Regions from separate parts of the Dechloromonas sp. ZS-1 genome, predicted to be linked through region 2. Evidence: predicted binding sites of a transcription regulator. Region 2 holds the regulator's gene; each other region holds the start of a gene.
The links. The regulator sigma-54, encoded in region 2, starts transcription at its own class of promoters, with help from an activator protein. The targets are predictions, from matches to a motif close to TGGCACGCTTNCTGCTNA.

Region 1: a site for sigma-54 is predicted at 3,442-3,459, ahead of flgB (flagellar basal body rod protein FlgB). Genes of this name have one in related genera too.
Region 3: a site for sigma-54 is predicted at 1,422-1,439, ahead of AACO21_RS14430 (prepilin-type N-terminal cleavage/methylation domain-containing protein). Genes of this name have one in related genera too.
Region 4: a site for sigma-54 is predicted at 3,480-3,497, ahead of fdnG (formate dehydrogenase-N subunit alpha). Genes of this name have one in related genera too.

Annotation. Positions count from the first base shown of each region.
Region 1 is NZ_JBDIYD010000004.1:50,077-55,377, reverse strand. It holds gene AACO21_RS07665 (RNA polymerase sigma factor FliA) at 1-267, shown strand, start outside; gene AACO21_RS07660 (flagellar motor protein) at 260-1,000, shown strand; gene motD (flagellar motor protein MotD) at 1,000-1,806, shown strand; gene AACO21_RS07650 (flagellar protein FlgN) at 1,831-2,292, opposite strand; gene flgM (flagellar biosynthesis anti-sigma factor FlgM) at 2,300-2,584, opposite strand; gene flgA (flagellar basal body P-ring formation chaperone FlgA) at 2,648-3,331, opposite strand; gene flgB (flagellar basal body rod protein FlgB) at 3,484-3,894, shown strand; gene flgC (flagellar basal body rod protein FlgC) at 3,906-4,319, shown strand; gene AACO21_RS07625 (flagellar hook assembly protein FlgD) at 4,334-5,023, shown strand; gene AACO21_RS07620 (flagellar hook protein FlgE) at 5,036-5,301, shown strand, end outside.
Region 2 is NZ_JBDIYD010000001.1:274,618-279,918, reverse strand. It holds gene recX (recombination regulator RecX) at 1-389, shown strand, start outside; gene lptB (LPS export ABC transporter ATP-binding protein) at 386-1,126, shown strand; gene AACO21_RS01365 (RNA polymerase factor sigma-54) at 1,157-2,611, shown strand; gene raiA (ribosome-associated translation inhibitor RaiA) at 2,627-2,950, shown strand; gene ptsN (PTS IIA-like nitrogen regulatory protein PtsN) at 3,008-3,451, shown strand; gene hprK (HPr(Ser) kinase/phosphatase) at 3,461-4,396, shown strand; gene AACO21_RS01345 (hypothetical protein) at 4,445-4,693, shown strand; gene AACO21_RS01340 (adenylate/guanylate cyclase domain-containing protein) at 4,755-5,301, opposite strand, start outside.
Region 3 is NZ_JBDIYD010000015.1:11,128-16,428, forward strand. It holds gene AACO21_RS14425 (monovalent cation:proton antiporter-2 (CPA2) family protein) at 1-746, shown strand, start outside; gene AACO21_RS14430 (prepilin-type N-terminal cleavage/methylation domain-containing protein) at 734-1,387, opposite strand; gene AACO21_RS14435 (hypothetical protein) at 1,527-1,817, opposite strand; gene AACO21_RS14440 (GspE/PulE family protein) at 1,900-3,588, opposite strand; gene AACO21_RS14445 (sigma 54-interacting transcriptional regulator) at 3,581-4,474, opposite strand; gene AACO21_RS14450 (ABC transporter ATP-binding protein) at 4,578-5,301, shown strand, end outside.
Region 4 is NZ_JBDIYD010000010.1:14,810-20,110, reverse strand. It holds gene AACO21_RS12540 (ABC transporter permease subunit) at 1-919, shown strand, start outside; gene AACO21_RS12535 (DsrE family protein) at 952-1,305, shown strand; gene AACO21_RS12530 (DEAD/DEAH box helicase) at 1,359-2,732, shown strand; gene AACO21_RS12525 (lysophospholipid acyltransferase family protein) at 2,757-3,365, shown strand; gene fdnG (formate dehydrogenase-N subunit alpha) at 3,542-5,301, shown strand, end outside.

The sequences.
Region 1 (5,301 bases), on a different contig from region 2:
GCCGTCAACCCGCTGAATATTCTGGCGGAAAAGAGCCTTCAGGAGGCGTTGACCGTCGCCATTGAGCGCTTGCCGGAACGCGAAAAACTGATGATGGCCTTGTACTACGAGCAAGATCTCAACCTGCGCGAAATCGGTGAAGTCATGGGGGTGACGGAGTCCAGGGTGTGCCAGTTGCACAGTCAGGCCGTGGCTCGCTTGCGGGCACATATCCTGGGTGAGGATGCGCCCATCAAGAAGCGCAGAAAGGGGAAGGCGGGTGGATAAGATCAGCCTGGCGGGGCTCGTAATTGCACTGGTGGCCATTATTGGCGGTCAGGTGCTGGAAGGGGGGCAGGTCAGTTCCTTGGTTCAGCCTTCCGCTTTGTTGATTGTTCTGGGCGGAACCTTGGGGGCGGTGCTTTTGCAGTCCCCTTTGCACGTCTTTCGGCGTGGTTTGGGGATGGCGAAGTGGGTTTGGATTCCCCCAGTTATTGAACAGAAAAAGCAGCTCGACCAGTTGTTGGCGTGGAGCCAGATTGCCCGTCGTGAAGGTCTGCTGCAACTGGAGAACCAGCTCACTACGATCAAGGACCCGTTTGCCCGAAAGGGCTTGCAGCTTGTGGTCGATGGTGCAGATCCGGTGCATATTCGTGAATTGCTGGAGGTGGATATCAACACCTTCGAGGATGAGTGGCGTCAGTCGGCCAAAATCTGGGAGGCGGCGGGGGGGTATTCGCCGACCATCGGGATCCTGGGGGCCGTACTGGGCTTGATTCATGTGATGGAGAATCTTTCCGACCCCACCAAGTTGGGGGCGGGGATCGCGGTGGCTTTTGTGGCGACCATTTATGGCGTCGGCCTGGCGAACCTGGTGTATTTGCCGATGGCGGCCAAATTGAAGTACTACATTGTGCGGATGGTGGCCAGCAAGGAGATGCTGGTCGATGGCCTGATCGGGATCGCGCTGGGTGACAACCCCCGCATCATTGAAAGCCGTTTGCGCGGCTACATGCTCTGATGGCGCGTCGCCGGCGTCGCGAAGAGGAGCATGAAAACCACGAGCGCTGGCTCGTGTCGTACGCGGATTTCATCACGCTCCTGTTTGCCTTTTTTGTTGTGATGTATGCCATTTCCTCCGTGAACGAGGGGAAGTACAAGGTGTTGTCGAATGCCTTGACCAATGCGTTCAAGAACACGACAGCCGTGCCGGGCGGACAGCCGTTGGCCGTGATTCAAGGGGCGCCGCCCGTGGAAACGCGACCGGTTGTGAAGGCTGATAAGCTTTCTCCACCTGACAAGCAGGAAGAAAAGCGTCAGATTGATCGCAAGAACATGCGCAATATGGCCAGTAACATCATGCAGGCACTTCAGCCCCTGGTTGCACAGGGGAAGGTCAAGCTGCTTGAAACGAGCCGTGGTGTGACGATTGAAATCAACGACAGCATTTTGTTTCCTGCTGGGCAGGCGCGCCTTCAGCTTGAGTCGATGAATGCGCTTGCGGCGGTTGCTCAGGTGCTTTCGGGGGCTGATTATCCCATCACGATCGAGGGGCATACCGATAATGTGCCCATCTCGACGCCGCAGTTTCCTTCAAATTGGGAATTGTCCGCCATGCGTGCGACGACCGTGCTGCGACTGTTCAACGACAATGGGGTTGGTGCCGAGCGCCTGACTGCGATTGGTTATGGCGAGACGCGCCCCGTGGAAACCAATACCACGCCCGAGGGGCGGGCAAGAAATCGTCGTGTCAGTATCCTGATTGATTCCAGTCGCCCGGAGGCGCCAATGGAAATCGGGTCGGCACCGATCGGTGCCGGAGGCTAAGCTTTTTTTGGGGTGTTTCGGCCTTCAGGCCGAGTCGACAATACGGCTGCCCGTATAGTGGGTTGCTTGTCCGTCGCTCCCGTACAAGGGGGCGCTGGTTCTCGATCGATCGAGAATGCTCAATGCCTGGCTGGTGCGGGCCAAATGCTGGCTGACCAGTTGTGCGTTCAGGGCGTTCAGGCGTTGGGCGGTGCGTGCCTGCTCGGTCAGGTGCTGCCAGTGCTGGCTGGCGGGTGCGTTCGGAGCTTGGGTTTGCAGCCAAGCCAGCATGGTCTCTTTGTCGTTGGCGTCCGTTTTTCGGGTAATGCAGGCCAGGCGTGCCGCAGACAGTGTATTCAGTGCTTCAACAACGGCAGTTTTTTCCTGCTCGATCATGGCCAGTGGCGCAGGGTCGGCATGTTTGAGTGCTTCCTGCTCGCGTTCGAGAAGCTGGATGAAGCGCCCCAGTTGGGCGCTTTCTTGTTCGAGCAGGCGTTCAATCGACATGCGGTACTCAGGCGGAACGCTGACGGTTCACCATGTCGCGTGCCGTTTCGACCAGTCGCCCTGCAATCGCGTCGGCATTGATCTTGAATCGGCCTTGAGCGATCGCCTCCTTGATTTCCTGAATGCGAGCGCTGTTGACCGGCGGCTTGTCGCCAGTTTGCAGGCTTCCCGCCAGGGGGCTCAGACTCACGGCCTCTGCTTGCGTCGCCGATGACTCGGGCGTCGCCTTAGGCTGGGGGCGCGGACTCACGGATGCGGTAGTCGGCTTGAAGGAGGTGTTGTCAATCTTCATGATTGCTCTCGCAAAACTTTATATCTCATATGCCTTAACGACACGCGCGGTTAAAACTTTAGCTTAAAAATTCAATTCGACAGAAGCATCTGGTCGGGCCGTCCCGCTGACTGTTTGGCCTGAGTTCATGCGGACCTGGACTGCTTGCCCTACCCCCGCATTTGTCAGCGCCCGTCCTTCCGCACTAACGGCAAATCCTTCCCCTCGGGAAATGACTTTGACCACTTGTCCTTGCTGGATGATCAGGGGGGCAAGGAGACGGTCTGCTCTGAGTACTTGGCCGGCACCGAGGGCATTGCGCAGTGTTTTGCCAATGGCCTGGGCAGGGTCGCTGACAAACCCCGTAGGCAGAACGGAAATGTCGCCAGTCTGTGTGTTGAGATCACTTGCCTGGATAGCTTGGCCGGCAAGAATGGGGCGGGCCGTGGTGACATAGGTGCCACTGACGCTGATTTCTGCGCCGAGCATGATATTCCAGCTGCTGGGGCCGAGGCAGCGTACGCCGACATGGGTGCGCCCGATCAGCCGTCCCCCTGGGGGGGTAAATGCCTCATAGGCGTTACAGGGTGGAAGGCGAGAGGTTTCCGGTTTGGCCAGGCGAATCTGGACGGTGCCGGCCAGTCCCTGTGTTTGCATGCGGATATGGCGTTCTGCTGTATCCAGAATGGGGTCCGCCTCCGCTGCAGGCAGTAGCGAGGCGTAGCTGAGTGCTGCAAGCAATTGGAAAAAAAGGAAAAAAGCGCGCATTCCCGTATTTTGCCTGAGCGCGGCAGGGGTTGGAATAGTGCGCACGGCAAGTTTTGCCGTCCTCGCGCGTACTACGGGATTTTTAACTGTAAGTTATTGAATTTAAAGCTTGGTATGGTTTGTGCATTAATTCATGCATTCAAGGAGTCCGTATGCCTTCCATCCAAGACAGTGTTTCCGTTTATAGCCAAGCGTTGGATTTGCGCGCTCAGCGCCATTCGGTCCTGGCTTCCAATATCGCCAATGCGGACACCCCGCACTACAAAGCCCGGGATTTCGATTTCAGTCAGGCGATGCAAAGGGCGACCTCTGGACGCTCCGATGCGGGGGGCTTGTCCATGTCGCGCACGAATGGTGGCCACTTGTCTGGTGGTGCGACGAATGGCTTCGCCAAACTCATGTATCGCACTGAAAGCCAATCCGCAGTGGATGGTAATACGGTGGATATGGATGTTGAGCGGACGCAGATTACCGAAAACGCAATGCAGTATCAGGTGTTGACGCAATTGATCTCGGACAAATTCCGCGGGATGCGTTCCGCCCTGGCATCGACGAATAGCTGAGGAGCCACGTCATGAGCCTTTTTAATGTTTTCCAGGTTTCTTCGAGTGCGATGACGGCGCAGTCGATGCGCTTGAACACGACCGCATCCAATCTTGCGAATGCCGATAGCGTTGTCTCTTCCGATGGTCGTCCCTATCGGGCCAAGCAAGTGGTCTTCGAAGCCGTGCCCATGGGGGCGAACGGCGAAGTATCGAAAGGGGTTCGCGTACGTCAGATCGTTGAAGATGCCGCGCCGGCACGCATGGTCTATGACCCGAAAAATCCGGCCGCAGATGAGAAGGGCTATGTCGCCTTCCCTAACGTTAATGTTGTCGAAGAGATGACCAACATGATTTCTGCTTCGCGTTCTTACCAGACCAACGTCGAAGTCATGAATACCGCAAAGACCATGATGCTGCGCACGTTGCAGATCGCTCAAGGCTAATCAGGAGGCTTCCCATGGCAACCAGCGTGAATAACACCACCTCATCGAGTTCTTCTCTGATCGCGTCGTTGAATGCGGCCAGTTCTGCGAACGGTACCTCGAAGACGACTGCAGATGAAATGCAGACCCGCTTCCTGAATTTGCTGGTCACGCAGTTGAAGAATCAGGATCCATTGAATCCGATGGACAACAACCAGATGACCACCCAGCTTTCTCAGATCAGCACGGTCAGTGGCATTGAAAAACTGAATGCCACGATGGAGAAGCTGCTGGAGAACTATTCCGGTTCGCAAACCATGCAGGCGGCAGCAATGATCGGCAAAACGGTATTAACTGCCGGTAGCGGCATGACGCTGACGGATAAGGGGGCGGTTGCCGGGATGACACTGGATGGGGCTGCAGACAAGGTCACGGTCACCATCAAGAATGCGGCTGGCAACGTTGTACAGACCCAGCAATTGGGCGCACATCCTGCGGGTACCTTCAGCTTTGCCTGGGATGGCAAATCTGATGCCGGTGTTGCGCAGGCCGCTGGCGAATATACCTTCAGTGTGACCGCAGTGCGGGGTGGCGAGACAGTCAAGTCGACCAGCTTGCAGGCTGGCACGGTAAATGCTGTAACCCTCGCAAGTGATGGTCTGTCGTTGCAGCTCGGGTCGAACAAGAGTGTCGGCTATAGCGACGTCAAGCAAATCCTGAATTGATAGAGGTTAATCATGGCATTTCAGCAAGGTTTGAGCGGTCTGAATACGTCGTCAAAGGCATTGGACGTGATCAGCAACAACATCGCAAACGCGTCGACCGTCGGTTTTAAAGGCGGTCAGGCACAGTTTGCGGATGTGTATGCGGCTTCCTTGGGAATCGGTGGTGCGTCGCAAGTGGGTATTGGTGCTGCGCTGTCGAATGTTCAGCAACAGTTTTCGCAGGGGAATATTTCGAACTCCAACAATCCGCTGGATATCGCGATTAACGGTTCGGGGTT
Region 2 (5,301 bases):
GAGATCACAGCCGGGCGGAGCTGCACAAGAAACTGGCCCCGTTGGCCGAATCCGAGGACGCGCTGGAAGCCGTCCTCGATGCCTTGCAGGCGGAGCGCCTGCTCTCCGATTCCCGCTTTGCCAGCCAGCGCGCCAGCCAGCGCGGCAGCCGCTACGGCAATGCCCGTCTGCGTCAGGAACTGCGTCAGCAAGGCGTCAATGACGAAGACATTACCGAGGCACTCGATGGCGCGGGTGAAGAGGTGGAGCGCTGCCGTCAGGTGTGGGCCAAAAAATACGGTCGACCGCCGGAAAGTGCGGAAGAACGTGCCAAACAGCTCCGTTTCCTGCAATATCGCGGCTTTTCCGGCGACAGCATTCGCCGGGTGATCAGCGGAGCAGATGAATGAGCATTGCCGATAATGCCGCGACCCTGTCGGCCAACAACCTGAAAAAGCGCTACAAGGCGCGTACCGTCGTCGAAGATGTGTCCTTCCAGGTCCGCTCCGGCGAGGTCGTTGGCTTGCTCGGCCCCAACGGTGCCGGCAAAACCACCTGCTTCTACATGATCGTCGGTCTGGTGGCGGCCGATGGGGGCGAAGTCCAGCTCGACGACAGCCGTCTGACCCATCTGCCCATGCATGCGCGGGCCCGCCAGGGCGTCTCCTATCTGCCGCAGGAAGCCTCCGTCTTCCGCAAGCTCAATGTCGAAGACAACATCCGGGCCATCCTGGAGTTGCAAAACCTGTCCGCCAAGGACACCGACGAGCGTCTGGAAAACCTGCTGGCCGAACTGCACATCGCCCATGTCCGGCACGTCAATGCGGCGGCTCTCTCCGGTGGCGAGCGCCGTCGCTGCGAAATCGCGCGGGCCCTGGCCACCAACCCGCGCTTCATCCTGCTCGACGAACCGTTTGCCGGGGTCGACCCGATTGCCGTGCTGGAAATCCAGAAAATCATCCGTTTCCTGAAGGAGCGGGGCATCGGCGTTCTGATCACCGACCATAACGTACGCGAAACCCTGGGGATCTGCGACCACGCCTACATCATCAACGCCGGTCGCGTGCTGGCGTCTGGACGGCCGAACGAAATCGTCGATAATGAAAGCGTCCGCAAGGTTTACCTCGGCGAGCATTTCAAACTTTGATCCCTCCCCTCGCCTGACACCGACCCATCGATGAAACCTGCTCTCCAGCTCAAACTGTCCCAGCATCTGGCGCTGACGCCCCAGTTGCAGCAGTCGATCAAGCTGTTGCAGCTGTCCACCATCGAGATGAAGCAGGAAATCGAACGCTACCTGCTCGAAAATCCGATGCTGGAACGGGAAGACGATGGCGAGCTCGGCTTTGCCGGTGCCCAGCAGTTTGATGCCCCGGCTAACCGCGAGCAGGAAGCCGAACGGAGCGAGACACCGCCGGCCGGTGAAGAGCGGGAAAGCCTGCCGGAAGGCATGGGCGAAGTCGATGATGATCGTTGGACCAGCGATGCCGGCACCTATTCCGGGGCCGGTCGTGATGAGGACGATGACAGCGACGCCCACGACATTCATGCCGCCACGGTCAGCCTGCGCGACCATCTGGGCTGGCAGTTGGGCATGACTCAACTCTCGGAGCGCGACCGCAGTCTGGTGCGTTTTCTGATCGAAGCGCTGGACGACGACGGTTACCTTTCTGCCTCGCTCGAGGAACTGCTCGAAACCCTGCCGCCGGAATATGAAATCGAGCTTGAAGAGCTCGAAATCGCGCTGCGTCACATCCAGAATTTCGATCCGACCGGTATCGGCGCGCGTACGCCGGCCGAATGCCTGCGCCTGCAGTTGCTGGCCCGGCGCGATGAGCCGGCCTGTGATCTGGCCTTGGTCATCGTCGACAAGCATCTCGAATTGCTGGCAGGCCGTGATTTTGCCCGTCTGAAGAAGTTGACCGGCTGTGACGACGAGACCTTGAAGGCGGCCCACGCCTTGATCGTCAGTCTCGATCCGCGCCCCGGTGCGCCCTATGCCCAGGTCGAAGCCCGCTACATCACGCCGGATGTGATCGTGAAGAAGCTCAAGGGCAAATGGACCGCCTACATCAATCCGGATGCCTATCCGCGGTTGCGCATCAATCGCCTGTACGCCGAAATCCTGGCCAAGCAGCGTCGTGGCAACGGCAACATGACGGCGCAGCTCCAGGAAGCCCGCTGGCTGATCAAGAACGTCCAGCAGCGCTTCGATACCATTCACCGCGTGACCCAGGCCATTGTCGATCGTCAGCGCCAGTTCTTCGAACATGGCGAGGTTGCCATGCGTCCGCTGGTGCTGCGCGAGATTGCCGATATCCTCGGCCTGCACGAGTCGACCGTATCGCGCGTGACGAGTCAGAAATACATGGCGACGCCGCGCGGCATCTTCGAATTGAAGTATTTCTTCGGCAGCCATGTCGCCACCGATACCGGGGGCGCTTGTTCTGCAACCGCTATCCGGGCGCTGATCAAACAGCTGATCGCTGCGGAAGATGGCAAGAAGCCCTTGTCGGATAGTCAAATATCCGAAATACTAGGCCAACAGGGGATCGTTGTAGCGCGACGCACGGTAGCCAAATACCGCGAGTCCTTGAACATTCCGCCTGTTAATTTACGCAAGACCCTGTAGTGAGAGGAGAATTAAATGAATCTGCAGATCGCTGGTCATCACATCGAAGTCACGCCGGCTTTGCGCGAATATGTCGAAAACAAGCTCGACCCCGTTATTCGCCACTTTGACAAAGTTACCGGGGTGAACGTCGTTCTCTCCGTCGAAAAGCTGAAGCAGAAGGCGGAAGTGACCGTGCACGTACCGGGTAAGGACATGCATGTCGAAGAATCCGGTGACGATCTCTATGCTGCGATCGATGCCATGTTTGACAAGCTGGACCGTCAGGTTCAGAAGTACAAGCAGAAGGTGCAGGATCACCACCGCGGCGAAAAGGCCGCCCACCACATGGCTGACTAACAGCCGCCAGGCCGCGTTTCCTTTCGGAAATGCGGCCTTTGTGTTTCTTCGTAGCCCATGAATCCGTTGTCCAATCTCCTGTCGGTCTCCCAGGTTCTCCTTGATCTGGAAGCCGGTAGCAAGAAACGCGTCTTCGAACAGGCAGGTATCCTGTTTGAAACGCATCTCGGCATTGCCCGTTCGGTCATTTTCGACAGCCTGTTTGCCCGCGAAAAGCTGGGCTCCACCGGGCTGGGCCAGGGTATTGCCATCCCGCATGGCCGTATCAAGGGCCTGAAGCAGGCTGCTGGCGCCTTCATCCGTCTGCCAGCCCCGATTCCCTTTGATTCACCCGATGGCCGACCGGTCAATCTGCTTTTCGTCCTGCTGGTGCCGGAACAGGCGACCGAGCAGCATCTGCAGATTCTGTCCGAACTCGCTCAGCGCTTTTCCGATCGTGCCTTCCGTGACGCCTTGGCCGCAGCACCGGATGCCGACTCCATCGTGGCCCTTTTTTCCTGATTGACCTGCGTGCGCCATATTCGTCTCGTCCAGCTTTACGAGGACAACCGCGAAAAGCTCCTGCTCAACTGGATGCAGGGGCATGAATCCGACCGCAAGATCGAACTGCGGCACGCCAATATCTACGGTGCCGATGTCGTCGGGCACATCAACATCATCCACCCGGAACGTTTACAAGTCTTGGGCCAGGCCGAGTATGACTGGGCCTTGCGCATTGGCGAACGGCGCTTCGGACAGATGTTCAGCGACCTGCTTGCAGCGCAACCGCCGGCGGTGATCGTCGCAGACGGTATCGCTCCGCCGGAGTCCCTGGTCGAGGCATGCCGCCTCTCCAATACGCCCCTCCTCTATTCTCCGAAGCCGGCATCGGCCGTCATCGATCTGCTGCGTATTTACCTGTCGGCGCGCTTGGCGGATACGGTCAGTCTGCACGGTGTGTTCATGGACGTCTTGGGCATGGGCGTTCTGATCACGGGTGATTCCGGCGTCGGCAAGTCCGAGTTGGCGCTGGAGCTGATTTCCCGTGGTCATGGTCTGGTCGCAGACGATGTCGTCGAAATGGCCCGGATTGCCCCGACGACCATCGAGGGGCGCTGCCCGGGCATGTTGCGTGACTTCTTGGAAGTCCGTGGCCTGGGCCTGTTGAATATCCGCACCATCTTCGGCGAGACGGCGTCACGTCGGAAGATGAAGCTGAAACTCATCGTTCACCTGCAAAAAACCGTGGCCGGCAGCGATGCGCCGCGTTTGCCGCTGGATGCCCAAACCCAGGAAGTCCTCGGTGTCCCGGTCCGCAAGGTGGTCATACCGGTGGCGGCCGGTCGCAACCTGGCGGTGCTGCTGGAAGCGGCGGTACGCAATACCATCCTGCAATTGCGTGGCATCGACAGCATGCAGGACTTCATGGACCGTCAGCAGCGCATGATGCTTGACGAAGAAGGCTGATTTACCGATAGTCCTGTCGTTCCATCACCCAATTTCAGGAGATCTGTCATGAAGAAACTGCTCGTTTTGTTGGCAATGGCTGTGGCAACTTCGGCATCCTACGCAGCGGATGATTGTGCAGCCCGTGCTGCTGAGAAAAAGCTGGCCGGTGCGGCCAAGAACAGCTTCATGAAGAAGTGTGAGAAGGATGCGATGGGGCCGGCAGGTCAGGCCTGTGAAGCCAAAGCCAAGGAAAAGAAGCTGGCCGGCGCGGCCAAGAACAGCTTCATGAAGAAGTGTGTTGCGGATGCCAGCTGATTTCTGCTGACAGCGCGATGCCAAGACTGGCCACCTGCGGGTGGCCGGTTTCGTTTACGCCCTAACGGATTTCGAATTCCGCACCTTCGACTTCCGGATCGTGATGCGAGGTGCCGAAAGACAGGGTTCCCCGTCCGGTGAGAATATGCCGGTCACGCCGCAGCACGATCTCCGGTTGGCTGCGATAGCGGATGAAGCAGCCATTGGTGCTGGTGTCGATCAACTCGATGCCATGTTCGTGCCATTCGAGGCGCGCATGCATGCGTGAACTCTTGCGGTCGTTGAGGCGAAGCTGGCAACTTGGATCACGCCCGATGGTCAGCACCGGCTGATCGGCATCGATGGTGAACAGCTGCCCTTCGAAGAGCAAGGTCATGCGCCGTTCCCCCTCACTGGTCGTGGCGGGCGGCAGGGGAAGCCAAGGCAGCTGGAAGAGATGCAGCAACTGCTGGTCATCGCGAACCGTTCGCTGCAGGGGGTCGGGTTCGTTGCGCACAAGAGAATGAGCAGGCAGGTGCGCGATCAGTGCCGGGCTGCAAAGAATCTGGTCGCGTCGGGCCATGCCGGCGATACGGGCGGCACAGAGGACGGTGCTGCCGCTCGGTCCA
Region 3 (5,301 bases), on a different contig from region 2:
GTCAGTATCTGGCCCGTTTTCTGGCGCAGGAAGGTGTGAACTACATTGCATTGGACCTCGATCCCGACCGGGTGCGTGAAGCTGCGGCAGGCGGTGAGTCCGTGGTCTTTGGTGATGCCGGACGCAAGGAAGCCTTGGTTGCGGCGGGTTTGATGCGGGCCAGCGTGATCGTGGTGACCATGTCCGATACGGCACTGGCAGAAAAAATCCTGCACCATGTTCAGGAGACACGGCCTGATTTGCCGGTGGTGGTACGTACCAGCGATGAGCGGGATATGGCGCGCCTTTCCAATGCGGGCGCGGCCGAAGTCGTTCCGGAAACCTTGGAAGCCAGCCTGATGCTCGCCTCGCACGCGCTGGTTCTGGTTGGGGTGCCGATCAACCGGGTGTTGAAACAGATTCGCCAGATACGATCCCAGCGCTACCGTTTCTTGCGTGGTTTTTATCGTGGCCTTTCCGATCGTGAAGAGGATGATGCCATCCAGCCCCGTCTGCATTCCGTCTGGCTGAATGAGGGCGCGGCGGCGATCGGGATGCATCTGGCCGATCTGGCGCTGGACAGCCTGGGGTGCGAAGTCAGCGCTATTCGCCGGCGCGGCATCCGGGCCTTGGAGCCGGATCCGGAGACCTGCCTGGAGGTCGGCGATGTGGTCGTCCTGCTGGGACCGCCGGAGGCGGTGGCGGCAGCCGAGTTTCGTTTGCTGAAACGTGAGCGGCCGCCGAAGCCGCTGGCTCAGAACGCGTAGCAGACGGTATAGCTGGACTGATCCAGCGGGTTTTCGACCGGGTCGGCTGCGGTCGACGTCGTGCCGCTGGCGTTTTCCATGACCTGAACCGAGCCCGTTCTGCTGTCGCCGTCATCCATCATGGTGTCAATTTGCTTTGCATAGCGGCCGCTGATCCCTTGGGAGCATGCAATGAAGGTGCCGGCGAGCGTTTTGATCGGTGAGGATGCGCCTCCCGTGATCCCCATCGGCCCGCCTTCGGCGTTGCGGGGGAGATAGTCCGCGTTGCCGGGGGTACTGCTGCCGCTGCTTAATCCCGCCAGGCGAACGTGCTGCCAGAACAGATAGCTTTCATCCGTCTGCGTGCTGGAGTTCCAGGCACCGTTGAGCGTGCCATTGCCCAGGGTGCCCGTCGGTGTGCTGGCTTTTGTGCCGTTTTGCAGGTGTGTGTCGGCCTTGGGGTCATCACCGGGCAGGCTGCGGAAACGATCCTGGTAGGTGTAGATCATGGTCGGCAGCGTGCGCAATTCGGTCGCCAGGCTTTTTACCCGGGCGCTGTGAATGAGCTCCTGTCCTTTGAGTGCGCCACCGAGCAAGAGGCCGATGACGACCAGGACCACGGCGATTTCAACCAGCGTAAAGCCTCGTTGGTGTGAGGGCATGAGATGTCTCCTGATAGGGTGAAGGAAATATGGTTATGCAATTTGCATGCCGCGTTGTGCGTGCCTTACGGCCTTGCGCTGTCTTGCTCGTCTGTTCGTATTGCCGGCTTTTCGACACTGTTTGACGGTTGACCGTCGCTCATGGGAGTTTGCCGACGCTGAGCAAGCGGGATTTGAGCAAGGCGGGACCGAACCAGAAGAGCCGGTCATCAAAGCCCGGACTTTCTGCATCGCTGACGAATTCAAGGTCGTTGTCCTGGTTTTCCTGTTCGTCGCTGCTCCGCGCACTCGCCAGGGCGCCGCGGCTGACGATGACTGCCGCGATATCGATGGCAATGCGCTGGCCGCCATGCACGTTGAGATTGCGGATATTGGCCAGGCCGGCATTGTTGGGCGCGACGCCCGTCTCGAGATCAAAGCCGGCAAGCACACCAGGCCCCGGTGTGCGGGTAAAGGCGCTCGCGGCAAAATAGAGGTAGCGGTTTCCCTCACATGCAGCGTGCCATCGTGATCTAAGGCGCGGTAGCGAAACCACATGGCGGTCCAATCACGCGCTCAACCTCTTCGAGCGTGGTATGCCCAGCTGCTGCGCACTGCAGGGCGCGTTGTTCGAGGGTGACCATGCCCGATTTGGCGGCATGTTGCCGGATGGCACTCAGGCCCGCCTTTTGGCTGATCAAGGCGGAGAGCTGAGGGTCCATGGCGAGGATTTCCAGGATGGCTCTGCGTCCGCGGTAGCCTTGTTGCGCGCATTGCGAGCATTGTCCGGCGGAGTAGACGGCTTGCGGGGGCTGGATGCCTGCGGTGATGAAGCGTGCTTGCTCTGCAGGAGTGGGCGTTCGGGGTTTGGTGCAGTGGCTGCACAATTGCCGGAGCAGGCGTTGCGCCAGAATGCCGTTCAAGCTGTTGGCGAGAATTTCCCCGGAGACGCCCAGATCGTACAGGCGGGGCAGGGCGGCGGTCGTTGCGCCGGCGTGCAGAGTACTTAATACCAGATGGCCGGTCAGTGCTGCGCGGAATGCCATTTGGGCCGTTTCACTGTCGCGGATTTCGCCAATCATCAGGATGTCGGGGTCTTGGCGCAGCAATGCCCGAATCCCTGAGGCGAAATCCAGCTTGGCGGATTCGCCGAGGGCAGTTTGACGGATACCGGGCAGGGTGTGCTCGACCGGATCCTCCAGGGTCATGATACTGACCGAAGGATCCTTGAGATGGGCCAGCGCCGCATACAAGGTGCTGCTTTTCCCGCTGCCCGTTGGGCCCGTGACCAAAAGCATGCCTTCCGGGCGTTGCAGGAGGCGTTTTAATTCACTCAGTTCGCCAGCGCTCAGGCCCAGGGTATCGAGCGCGGGATGCTGCCGGTGTTTGTCAATGATGCGCAGGACAATCGATTCTCCATGCAGGGTGGGCATGCAGGCGATGCGAAACTCGGCATCGAGGCCCGCTTGGCGCATGGCGCATTGTCCATCCTGGGCCAGCCGGGTTTCCGCAATATTGAGACCGCCCAGCACTTTCAGGCGGATGGACATGGCTGGCCAGAGCGAAGCATGCAGAAGGTGCATCGGGCGCAATAGGCCATCGATGCGGTAGCGAATGCGCAGGCAATTGGCGTCCGGCTCGAAGTGTACGTCCGACGCCCCTTGGTAGAGGGCCTCCCTGAGCAGGTGGTCGATCATCCGGACTGCAACGGTATCGTGTGGCACGGCCGGAGGGGCTTCCGTGCTGTGTAGTAATTGCTGGATCGCATCGTCCTGGCCGTAGTGATGCTCAAGCGCATGGTCCAGCGCCTGCTCGCTGGCCAAGCTGGTTTCAATGGAGACCTCGTCCCCGAGGGTGGCCTTGATTGAGGCCAGTGCGGTGAGGTCGTGAGGGTTGCTGACGGCAATTTCCAAGTGGCGGCGGATACGGTCGAATGCCAATGGAAGGATGCGGTGGCGGCGCGCCAGTTCCTTGGGGAGCGCATCAAGTGCTTCTTGAGAAATCGGCCTTTTCCAGAGGTCGACCGCCGGACGCGCAAGTGTTTTTGACAGGGTTTCGAGCAGGGCTCTCTCGCCGATGAAACCCATATCCGTGAGAATCCTGCCCAGGCGGCGCGGATTGCTGCGCTGGTCATGGAGTGCGACCCGGAGCTGATCCGTGGTCAGGTGGCCTGCTTCGATCAGGCATTCTCCGAGCGGCTTGAGATGAGGGCGATCAATCATGGTCGAGTTCGTTCAGTCGTTGCTGGAGCGTTTGAGAGGAAAAAAAGGCGGGACGGGATTGGCGGTGTTGCTGGGCCAGTCGATAGTGGTGGCGGGCGAGTTGGCTTTGATGCAGTCGATCGAGGCTGACTGCCAGGTTGTAGCGATAGTCGGGGTTGTTGCTGTCGCCACGAAGCGCCTGTGTGTAGGCGAGGTGCGCTTCGTGCCATCGACCTTGCTCGGCCAGCTGGTTGCCCAGCGCAAAGTGCAAGGGGCTGGCGCCAGGGCGATGGGCAAGATAGGTTCTGAGTTGTGTCTCGGCTTGTTCGGAGGGGAAGTGTTCCAGCAGCAACCAGCGATCATTGCCTCGTGCACTGAGTGGGGGAATTCTGATGCTCAGCACATTGAGTCGGTGGTAGAGGTCCTCCCTGAATTGGCCCGCCAGAATCATCGCGCGAAGATCCCGATTGGTGGCGGCGATTATCCGGGCCTTGGTGTACCGAGGGGTGGTGTCTCCCAGGCGGTGGTATTCCCCGTTTTCGAGCACACGCAACAGCTTGACCTGAAGTGCCAGCGGTAGATCGCCCACTTCGTCCAGAAAGAGGGTGCCGTTTGCTGCTTGCGTGAAATACCCGTCATGGTCTTGGTGTGCGCCCGTGAAAGCGCCTTTTTTATGGCCGAAGAGCGTGCTTTCCAGCAATTCCGGACTCAGGCTCGCGCAGTTGATGGCAAGCCAGGGGGCATCCTGGCGTATCGACTGGGCATGCAGATAGTCACGCGCTGCAATTTCCTTGCCGCAGCCTGATTCGCCAAGCAGCAGAATCGGCAGGGAGAGACTGGCGTAGCGCGCGAGGGTGTCACGCAGCCGCGTCATGCAGGGGTGCTGGCCGATCAGTGAGTGATTCATGCGTGATGACAAATGAATTTTTTGCCGATTCTACTCCTAGTTTTTCTGCGGTGCGACATGCATTTCTGCTAACATTCGCAAAATTTTTCGAAAGCGTTTTACCTTGGCTGATACCCCCCTCGTCGATATCGAGGATCTTCATTTCAACTATGATGGCCGGCCCGTGCTGCAGGGAATCAATATGAAGATTCCGCGTGGCAAGGTGGTGGCCATCATGGGTGGTTCCGGTTGTGGCAAGACCACGTTGCTGCGTTGTATCGGTGGGCAGTTGCGCCCGACCGGCGGACGCGTGCGCTTGGGCGACGCCCAGGTCTCAGCCATGAGCCAAGCGGAGTTGTATGCCTTGCGTCGGCAGATGGGGATGCTGTTTCAGTTCGGCGCCTTGTTTACCGACATGAATGTTTTCGAAAACGTGGCTTTCCCTATGCGTGAGCACACCGATTTGCCGGAAGAGTTGATCCGGGATCTGGTCTTGCTGAAGCTGGAGGCGGTGGGATTGCGCGGCGCTCATACCCTGATGCCGGGGGAGTTGTCCGGTGGCATGGCGCGCCGTGTTGCGCTGGCACGTGCTTTGGCCTTGGATCCGATGCTGGTGATGTACGACGAGCCTTTTACCGGGCTTGATCCGATCGCACTGGGCGTGATTGGTCAATTGATCCGGAAGTTGAATGATGCCCTTGGGGCAACCTCGATCATGGTGACGCACGATGTGCAGGAGTCCTTGCAGATCGTCGATTACATTTATTTCATGAATGGGGGGCGTGTCGTGGCTGAGGGGACGCCGGATGAAATTCGGGCGTCGGATGATCCGCTGGTGCACCAGTTTG
Region 4 (5,301 bases), on a different contig from region 2:
GATGGGCTTCGTCGGCGCCGGCGGCCTCGGCCAGCTGATGGACCAGGCCATGAAGATGCTCAATGGCGGCGAAGCGGCCAGCATCCTGCTCGCCTTCCTGGTCCTCGTCCTCGCTGCCGACGCCCTCTCCGCCCTGCTCCGGCGCGGCCTTGAGCGCCCCCCGGCGGCCCGCGCCCTGCCCTTCGGCCCGCAGAGCCTGCTGCTCGCGCTCGGCCTGCCGCTCGCCATCCTGGGCAGCCTGCGCTATCTGGAAATCGACCTCGCCGCGCTGTTGACCGTCGAGGCCGCTGAAAGCATGGGCAGCTTCTTCATCGGTTTCTTCCCGCCCGATCTCAGTCCGGACTGGCTCAGCCGCGTCGCCCGCGGCGTCTGGGAAACCCTCGCCATCTCGGTCGTCGGCACCCTGCTCGCCGCCATCGCCGGCCTGCTCCTCGCCCTGCCCCGACCGCACGCGCCCTTTGCTTTCCTGCTCAATGCCCTCCGCTCGGTGCCGGAACTGGTCTGGGCGACGATCACCGCCCTGGCCGTCGGTCTCGGCCCCTTTGCCGGCGCCCTCGCACTGGCCCTGCACACCAGCGGCGTGCTCGGCCGCCTCTACGCCGAAGCCCTCGACAACACCCCGCCCGCCCCGGCCCAGGCGCTACGGCTGGCCGGCGCCCCGGCCGGCCTCCCCTTCCTCTACGCCACCCTGCCGCTCGCCCTGCCGCAGCTGGTTGCCTACACGCTCTACCGCTGGGAAATGAACATCCGCATGGCCGCCATCCTCGGCTTCGTCGGCGCCGGCGGGCTCGGCCAGCTGCTCTACGTCGAACTCTCGCTCTTCCACTACGCCCAGGCCGCCACCGTCATCGCCGCCATGCTCCTCCTCTCGATCACCGTCGATCAGAGCAGCACCTGGTTGCGGCGGCACCTGGCCTGAGCCCTTACCCACACTCCTCCAAGGTGCCAGACATGCAAAACATCCTGATCATCATTCACGCCGCGCCCTATGGCAGCGAGCGTTGCCTCTCCGGATTGCGTCTGGCAACGGCGCTGGCGGGGAGCGACGCGAAGCCGAGCGTCAACGTGTTCCTGATGTCCGATGCCACGGTGCTCGGGCTGCCCAATCAGATCGACGGGGCCACCAATGGCCTGCAGGGAATGGTCGAGACGCTGGTCGGGTATGGCGTGGACATCCGCGCCTGCCGCACCTGCGCCCTGGCACGCGGTCTCGCAGAGTTGCCGCTGATCCCGGGCGTGCGGATCGGCACCCTGGCCGAGCTGGCCGAGAGCACGCTGGCAGCCGACAAGGTCATCACCTTCTGAGCGTCCGACGGTCGACCGGTTAAAATCCCTCTTTTTTAGCCGGATTCTCCGCCATGACCTTTGCCGCCCTGGGCCTGCATGCGCCCCTGACCGATACCCTGGCCGGGCTCGCGTACACGACGCCGACGGCTGTGCAGCAGCAGGCCATTCCCGCCATCCTGGCCGGACGCGATGTGATGGCGGCGGCGCAAACCGGCACCGGCAAGACCGCCGCCTTTGCCCTGCCGCTGCTGCAAACGCTGGCCGATGCCGAGGCCGCGCCGCTCGGCGAAAAGATGGTGCGCGCCGTCATCCTGGTCCCGACGCGCGAGCTGGCCGAGCAGGTCATGCAGAGCTGCCAGCAGTACGCCGCCGACCTCGCCCTCACCTGCTACGCCGCTTACGGCGGGGTCAATCTCGGGCCGCAGATCACCCGCCTGAAGGCCGGCGTCGATGTGCTGGTCGCCACGCCGGGGCGACTGATCGATCTGTTCACCAAAGGCGCGGTGCGCTTCCCCGCCCTGCGCGCCGTCGTCCTTGATGAAGCCGACCGCATGCTCGACCTGGGCTTTGCCGACGATCTCGGCATTCTTTTCCAGGCGCTGCCGCGCCAGCGCCAGACCCTGCTGTTCTCGGCCACCTTTTCGGACGAGATCCGCGCCCTCGGCAAGGCACGCCTGAAACAGCCGCTGATCATCGAGGCCACCCCGCGCAACACGGCGGCCAAGAGCGTCAAGCAATGGGTCGTGCCGGTGGACAAGAAACGCAAGACCGATCTCTTCCTGTTCATGCGCCGCGACCGCGGCTGGCAGCAGGTGCTCGTCTTCGCCAAGACGAAAAAAGGCTGCGACGAACTCGTCGACCGCCTGACTGCCAAGCAGATTGCCGCCGACGCGATCCACGGTGACCGCCCGCAAGCCTCGCGGCAAAAGGCGCTCGATGCCTTCAAGGTGGGCGAGATCGAGGTACTCGTGGCCACCGATGTGGCGGCCCGCGGCCTGGACATCGACACCCTGCCTCAAGTGGTCAACTTCGACCTGCCCCTGCAGGCCGAGGACTACATTCACCGCATCGGCCGCACCGGCCGGGCCGGCGCACGCGGCGAAGCGATTTCCTTCGTCTGCGCCGACGAGGCCCCGTTGCTCGCGGCCATCGAGACCCTGATCAAGCAGAAGCTGTCGCGCGACGAGGAGCCCGGCTTCGAGCCCAAGCACGCGGTTCCGCTGACCAGCGGCCCGAGCGCCAAGCCGCTCGCCAAGTCCGCCTCCAAGCCCCGGCCAGGTGCAGCAGGCCGCCCGGGACCCGGCGCCCCCAAGCGCAGCGCGCCGTCGAACTGGGTCGATGAGTTTGATGATGCCCGTCCGGCCCGTCGCGGCCCCGGCGGCAACGGCCCACGGTCAACCGCCGCGCGCGGGCCAAAACCCGCCGGCAAGCCGCGCGGCCGTTAAACCTTCCCTCCGCCTGAGCGCCCCATGTCCGTCCGTCCCTTGCAGAAAACCATCTTCGCCACACCCTGGATCAATGAACCGATGGTCCGCATTGCCCGCTGGCTGCTGCCCCGCCTGGGCTGGCAGCTGGAAGGCGCGCCGCCGGCCAGCGGACGCTATGTGCTGATCGTGGCGCCACATACCAGCAACTGGGATTTCCCGATCGGCCTGCTGGTCTGCTTCGCGATGCGTCTGGAAGCCTACTGGATGGGCAAGCACACCCTGTTTCCACCCCTCCTGGGCGGTTTCATGCGCTGGCTCGGCGGCATTCCGGTCAACCGTGCACGGGCCGGCAATCTGGTGGCCGCCACCATCGCGACCTTCAAGCAGCACGAGCGCCTGGCCATCGCCATTCCGCCGGAAGGCACGCGCTCGCAAGTCGCCCGCTGGAAAACCGGCTTCTATCACATCGCGGTTGGCGCCGAGGTGCCCATCGCACTCGGCTTCATCGACTTTGGCCGCAAGACCGCCGGCTTCAAGGGGCAGTTCGATCCCACCGGCGACATCGACACGGATCTTCCGGCCATTCAGGCGGTCTACGCCGGCATTCAGGGCAAAAACAGGGCATTCCGCCCGCTTCCCGAGCAGCGCTGAAGGCGGCCCGGGCGGGACATTTTGTCCCACCCAATCCACATCGGGACAAAATGTCTCACCGCGCTTGCGGCACGCCCAAGCCCGATTTCATTTAGTTCAATGACTTGCCTCAAATGGCACGCCAGTTGCATTGTTTCTCAATTGCGACATGGGGTCGCAATGAGGAGGAAAACTCAATGAACATGAACAGGCGGCAGTTCTTCAAGGTCTGCTCCGCCGGGCTCACGGGATCGTCCATCGTGGCGATGGGCTTCTCGCCCACCGCAGCCCTTGCGGAAGTACGTACCTTCAAGCTGGCCCGCGCCACCGAAACACGCAATATCTGCCCATATTGCTCGGTGTCCTGCGGTGTCCTTATCTATTCGACCGGTGACAAGTCCAAGAACACCCCGGGAGAAATCATTCATATCGAAGGCGATCCGGATAATCCGGTGAACCGTGGCACGCTCTGCCCGAAGGGCGCCGGCCTGCGCGACATGGTGCAAAGCGCCAATCGCCTGAAGTGGCCGGAAGTGCGCGAGCCGGGCTCGAGCGAATGGAAGAAGATTTCCTGGATGGAAGCCTTCGACCGCATCGCCAAGCACATGAAGGCTGACCGCGACGCCAATTTCATGGCCCAGAACAAGGATGGCGTCACCGTCAACCGCTGGACCAGCACCGCTTTCCTCGCATCTTCAGCAGCACCGAATGAGGCCGGCTACCTGACCGTGAAGACGATTCGCGCGTTGGGCATGACCTCGATCGATACCCAGGCGCGCATTTGACACGCTCCCACGGTGGCCAGTCTGGCTCCGAGTTTTGGGCGTGGTTCGATGACCAACCACTGGGTGGACATCAAGAACGCTGACTTGATTTTTGTGATGGGCGGCAACCCTGCCGAAGCGCACCCGTGCGGCTTCAAATGGGTGATCGAAGCCAAGAAGAACCGCAAGGCCAAGCTCGTGGTCGTCGACCCGCGCTTCAACCGTACCGCCTCGGTCTCCGATTTCTATGCGCCGATCCGTCCGGGCTCCGACATCGCCTTCCTGGGCGGCGTCATCAATTACCTGTTGTCCAACGACAAGATCCATCACGACTATGTGAAGGCGTATACCAACGCGTCCTTCCTCGTGAATGACGGCTTCACGTTCGAAGACGGCATCTTCTCGGGTTACAACGACGAAAAACGCAGCTACGACAAATCCACCTGGAGCTACCAGATGGGTACCGACGGCTTCGTCAAGGTCGATGACACCCTGCAGGACCCGCGCTGCGCCTTCCAGTTGCTGAAGAAGCACTACAGCCGGTACACGCCGGAAGTCGTCGAGCAGGTGTGCGGCACCAAGAAGGAAGCCTTCCTGAAGGTCTGTGAATACATCGCAGAAACCGCAGCCGCCAACAAGACGATGACCAACCTGTACGCGCTGGGCTGGACCGAGCACTCTGTCGGCTCCCAGAACATCCGCTGCATGGCGATCATCCAGCTGCTGCTCGGCAACATGGGCATGGCGGGTGGCGGCATCAACGCGCTGCGCGGTCACGCCAACGTTCAGGGCATCACCGATTTCGCGCTCTACGCCCAGAACCTGCCGGGTTATCTGGCCGCGCCGTCGGATGCTGAGCCGGATCTGAAAACCTTCCTCGAGAAAAAGACGCCGAAGCTCCTGCGTCCGGGCCAGATGAACTTCGGCCAGAATCTCTCGAAGTGGTATGTCAGCCTGCACAAGGCCTGGTGGGGCGATGCCGCGAACAAGGACAACGGCTTTGCCTACGACTTCATGCCGAAGCTGGCCGGGGCGTCCGATGTGCTGTCGATCTTCGACCAGATGTATCAGGGCAAGATCAACGGCTTCCTCTGCCAGGGCTTCAACCCGCTGGCTTCCGTCGCCAACAAGAAAAAAGTGGGCGATGCGCTGGCCAAGCTGAAGTGGATGGTGGTGATGGACCCGCTGGCCAC